DNA from 2 places in the Desulfosporomusa polytropa genome. Region 1 is predicted to be linked to the other one. Evidence: riboswitches for the same ligand, from Rfam matches in the RefSeq annotation. Region 1 holds a riboswitch; the other holds the start of a gene.
The links. Region 1 has a riboswitch for cyclic di-GMP ahead of ACZ449_RS12125 (methyl-accepting chemotaxis protein). Riboswitches for the same ligand answer to the same signal wherever they lie in the genome.
Positions count from the first base shown of each region.

Region 2: another riboswitch for cyclic di-GMP. It lies ahead of ACZ449_RS14190 (FIST N-terminal domain-containing protein); the one in region 1 lies ahead of ACZ449_RS12125 (methyl-accepting chemotaxis protein).

Region 1 is NZ_AP042400.1:2,192,435-2,194,905, reverse strand. Features, by position in the region: gene lexA (transcriptional repressor LexA) at 164-787, shown strand; gene ACZ449_RS12130 ((deoxy)nucleoside triphosphate pyrophosphohydrolase) at 902-1,300, shown strand; cyclic di-GMP riboswitch class I at 1,420-1,504, shown strand; gene ACZ449_RS12125 (methyl-accepting chemotaxis protein) at 1,623-2,471, shown strand, end outside.
Region 2 is NZ_AP042400.1:2,624,280-2,626,750, reverse strand. Features, by position in the region: gene ACZ449_RS14200 (FIST N-terminal domain-containing protein) at 1-742, shown strand, start outside; gene ACZ449_RS14195 (hypothetical protein) at 831-1,025, shown strand; cyclic di-GMP riboswitch class I at 1,047-1,133, shown strand; gene ACZ449_RS14190 (FIST N-terminal domain-containing protein) at 1,230-2,471, shown strand, end outside.

The DNA.
Region 1 (2,471 bases):
CTGCGGTCGAAATAAATTAAACCACGGCCATTATCGCAAAATGCCGTGTTTTTCTTGTATTTATCATATTATAGTACATATGTTCCCCGTAAGTATGTTCGACAAAATTGTCGAACCAGTGTTCTTTTTTCTGCTGATTTATGGTATGATTAGCATCGGGGTGATGAAAATGACCGATAGTTCTCTAAACAAAAGGCAAAAACAAATATTGGATTATATAAGAGAAAACCTTCGGGCTAAGGGGTATCCTCCGTCTGTTCGGGAAATAGGAGAAGCAGTCGGACTTAGCAGCAGTTCTACAGTACATTCATATCTGACTAAACTGGAATCTTTGGGTTATATAAAACGTGATCCAACCAAACCTCGCGCAATTGACGTACTCGACGAAGCGTCGTGGCGACAAAAGACGGTTATTCCAGTTCCTCTCGTTGGCCTAGTTACTGCCGGTCAGCCGATTCTTGCTATTGAAAATGTAGAAGAAACCTATCCGCTGCCTGCTGAGTTGATAGGTAGCGAAGATAACGTGTTTATGCTATCTGTTAAGGGCGAAAGTATGATTAATGCAGGTATCTTGGATGGAGACTACTTGCTTGTCCGGCAGCAAAATAATGCTAGCAATGGAGATATTGTGGTAGCTTTAATTGATAACGAAGAAGCTACTGTAAAACGGTTCTTCAAGGAAAGCGGACGAATTCGGCTTCAGCCGGAAAACAATTCAATGGAACCTATCTATGCCGAAAACGTTTCTATTGCTGGTAAAGTAATTGGTTTATTTAGAAGTATGTAGTTCATAGGAAATGGATGATAACATGGATTATGCTTACTGGGCGGTATTCTTTGTTGCTGCGATCGCTCTAAACCTATCACCTGGTCCGGATTTGATTTTTAGGAGATTACATCCATGAAAGAAGTAGTTGCAGGTTTAATAAAAAGAAATAACAAACTTTTAATTGCAAGACGAACGTTTCCACCAGAGTTAAATGGTAAATGGGAGTTTCCAGGCGGTAAAATCGAAAAAAATGAAACTCCTCAACAAGGCCTTGAACGGGAGATATTTGAGGAATTAAATATGCAAGTATGCACGAGAGACCACTTTATGTCTGTTTGTCATCAACACTCACGGGGTCCGATACACTTGCTATTTTATTGGGCGGAGTGGGTCGAAGGAGAACCAGTATTGACTGATCACGACATGTTTGCTTGGGTAGATATTCATGAATTGAACCAGTACGATTTTGCTCCCGCGGATGTTGCAGTCGCCGAAAAAATACAGTTAGTAATGGGAAGTGGTACAGCTTGATAATGACAAAGTACCCCCATTCGTAGGAAACTTAAACTACGGATGGGGGATCGTTATAAAAAACGAATTTTTTAGCTAGACTTGTAATTTAAATGGTGGTAAAATTTACATAAAATTAATTAAGCTTTGGGCAAACTCATTGAAAAGTGGGGACGCAAAACCGTGGGTCTAAGACAAAAATGTTATGGCTGCCAGGTTGCAAATTGAGTTTATATAACAACTCTATGCAATCTGGTGGCCTATTATTTTTAAGGAATGAGTCAAATGTAGTAGTGTGCTATCTTTTGCATCTTGATAAAGCTTTAACCTAAAAGACAAAATAATGATAATAAAAATGAGAGAAGGCGCATTAATGTTCAAAAACTTAAACACAGCAACAAAAATTATCAGCCTTATTGTTTTGATGGCAATTGGAATGGGATTAATCGGCTTTACAGGTTTTTACTTTAATCAAAAAGCAAATATGGACATGTCTAAAATGTATAAAGAGAAGTTATTACCGATCAAATGGATAAATTCATTTAGGGTCAATATTAGAGCAGGTGAAGCTATTTCGATACAATTGATAGTATTAAATAATGATAACGCTAAAGCACAAGAATTTACTCAACAATTTGCTAAATTGAAAGATGAAAATGATAAAATAATGGCTGATTACGAAAAAACAAATCTTGACCTATTTCAAACAGAGAAAATTTCGCAAATAAAAGAAGTACTGAAATCATATAGAGTCGAACGACAAAAATCGTTAGATTTAGCATCTAATGGACAAAAGCTAGATGCTTACGAGTACTATAGAATTCATGCCTTGCCTCACCTTACTACTATGAATAAACTTGGTGACGAACTTGCAGAATACAATTCTAAAACAGCCGACGAGATTAACACGCAAAATGATCTAGACTTTGACTTTGCAAATAGAATGCTCAGCTATATTCCGTTAATATCCATTATGCTTGCATTAGGATTAGGGTGGTGGGTAGCAAGAATTATATCTAAACCATTGATTGCTGTAGTTGCTAACGTGCAAGAAATTTCAAATGGAAACCTAGCAATACAGGGCGTTAACTTTAATTCTAAAGACGAGGTTGGGCAGCTAATTAAGGCTGTCAATAATATGGCTGAACATCTCCGAACTCTTATAAAAAATGTTGCTCAGTCGGCAGAGCAA
Region 2 (2,471 bases), 430 kb from region 1:
CGATACTGCCCAAACTTTTGGGCTTGATTTTTCTCGTCCGCTGTTCTGCTGTTTACTAACGGTGAATAAACCTGCCCATTCAACAGCAGAAATTAGCAGTACTACCAATAATCAAATACTTAAAAATAATATTATTGAGTTGATAAGTCGCGATTCCGGTTATTTAGTCTGGGATTGCCGCGAAGGAATAGGTGTTCTATGCCAAACAAGGGAGAGTGACGATGCTTGGGGAAATAGCATGCAATTTGCTTTTCGCCTTCAGGAAAAGATCACCTGTTACGACTCTGATTTTACAGTAAGAATTGGTGTTAGTAATATGTACAGCGGAACTGATAGTATAAACAAAGGTTATCAGCAGGCCTGGAGTGCTATTGTCGCAATGCGATGCCAGCGTGAAGGCAATAAGGTAATCAATCATTTTCGTGACATAGGCATTGTTCAACTGCTGGCAAACATGGACGGCAAAAAACAGGTTATGGAATATATTCATGAAAAGCTTGGTAAGCTCATCGATTATGACCGTAAAAAAGGAACGCAGCTTTTGCTTACCCTTGAAGAGATTCTGCAAAGCAATAACTTGAAAGAGTCAGCGGGAAAAATGTATGTTCACTATAAGACAATGTTTTTTCGGAAACAGCGTATTGAGAAAATATTAGGGGTCTCTATTGATGCGTATGAGACAAAACTTGCTCTTGCGGCAGCAGTTAAACTGTATAAATTGAGTGATGATTTCGATAAATGAGTTGAAAAAAGCACAGGTCCTTATCCTGCGAGGATATAACCTGTGCTTTTTTGTTTCTAAAAAGTAGGTATTCGAGATAATCGAAATTATGGTAAAGATGACTTATAATGTAGGACAGCCGCCGGCTGGTCTTAGCGATACAATTCATGTATGGATTACGGCGAGAGACACGAAAAGCAATGAGACGTCGGTTATCTTCAAACTGATTATTGGCGCTGCAGTGAGCGACCAGGAAAACCTGCAGGCAGAAATTATGAAAATAAACTTACCGGGAAACAGGTAAGTTTATTCGGAGTTCGAATAAACTATATAGGGGCAAACTTGCCGAAAGGTAAGGACGCAAAGCTATGGGTCTAAAGATTTAGTGCTCTATGACTGCCAGGTTGCAACGATTTAGGTTTATTTCGTTATAGCGTGGCAGTCTTTTTTGTTTGTCCAATACATTCTTTTGAGAATAGCCATGATGCAGAAGCTTTAGGAGGATTGTATGAAGAAAGAGAATCAGCAAGCAATTGAAGTTGGCTATGGAATGGCTAAAGACACTTCTTCATTTTCTAGTGGCATGAAAGCAGCCAGGCAGGCAGTATCATTCATCCATGTGCATGCCGTTTCAGCAGTATTGGTATTTGCTTCTGTAGTTTACAATCTGGATGAGGTGCTGCAAGGCATTCATAGTGTAGTGGGGGAAGTGCCTGTTTTTGGGGCTACAACCGCCGGGGAGATTTGCAATGGGATGCATAAGGAAACTGTGGTGGTTGCAGCATTGGCTTCTCCATTTTTGCGGGTGCATTGTGGAATAGGGACAGATGAATCAAAGGATTGGCGGCGGGCTTTAAATGAAGCGGTAAAATTTCCGGCAGTACAACCTTTTTTTCATAATGCTTCTGAGTATAAGCGAGAAATGAGACGAAAAGGCAGGGAGGCCTTTATCATGCTTTTTTCGCCAGGCAATACGCGGCAAAGCAATGATCATAGCTTTGAAATTGTGGAAGCGATTAAGGAACGGTCCTTGGGGGAATTTCCCATTGTTGGTGGATCGCCGGCTGACGATTGGCGGATGGAACAGAATTATGTTCTATATGCACAGCAGGCTTATCCTGACAGTTTGCTACTGGTTGTTTTTGAGACAGAGCTCCAATTCGGAATTTCGTTGACGCATGGGTTTCGTCCGACTGAGATGTGGGCAACGGTGACGGCGGTTGATGGGTATGAAATTTTAACACTGGATGGGATTGCGGCGGCTGACGGTTACAGCAAATTAGTCGGGCTGTCCAGGGCAAATTTAGAAGGAAAGCATTTAACTTACACAACGGGTACTACTATTGGCATAGCCGATTCCATGGGCCAGTACAGTGTGAATATTGCCAGCTATTTTACAGAGCGCGGCGGAATTCGCGTAACTCAGCCGGTGTCTGTAGGAACTGTCTTTACCCGAATGGAGCCTGATCCAGATAGCATGGCGGGTGCCGGTGTAGAAGGCATGCGCCGGGCGAGCATACGGGGAGGAATCATGGAACCTGCGCTTGGCATAGCCTATTACTGTGCTTTACGACCCAAAATCATGGGTGATAAGTCCGAAAAAGAAGTTGCTGATATGACAAAAGTATTAGCAGGAAAACCGTTGGTCGGTTTTTGCAGTTTTGGTGAACAAGGAGTCGCTGATAATGGCGATAGCCGTCATAGTAATTCTGCGGTTGCCGGTCTGGTGCTTGGAAGCCAGTTATCGCAG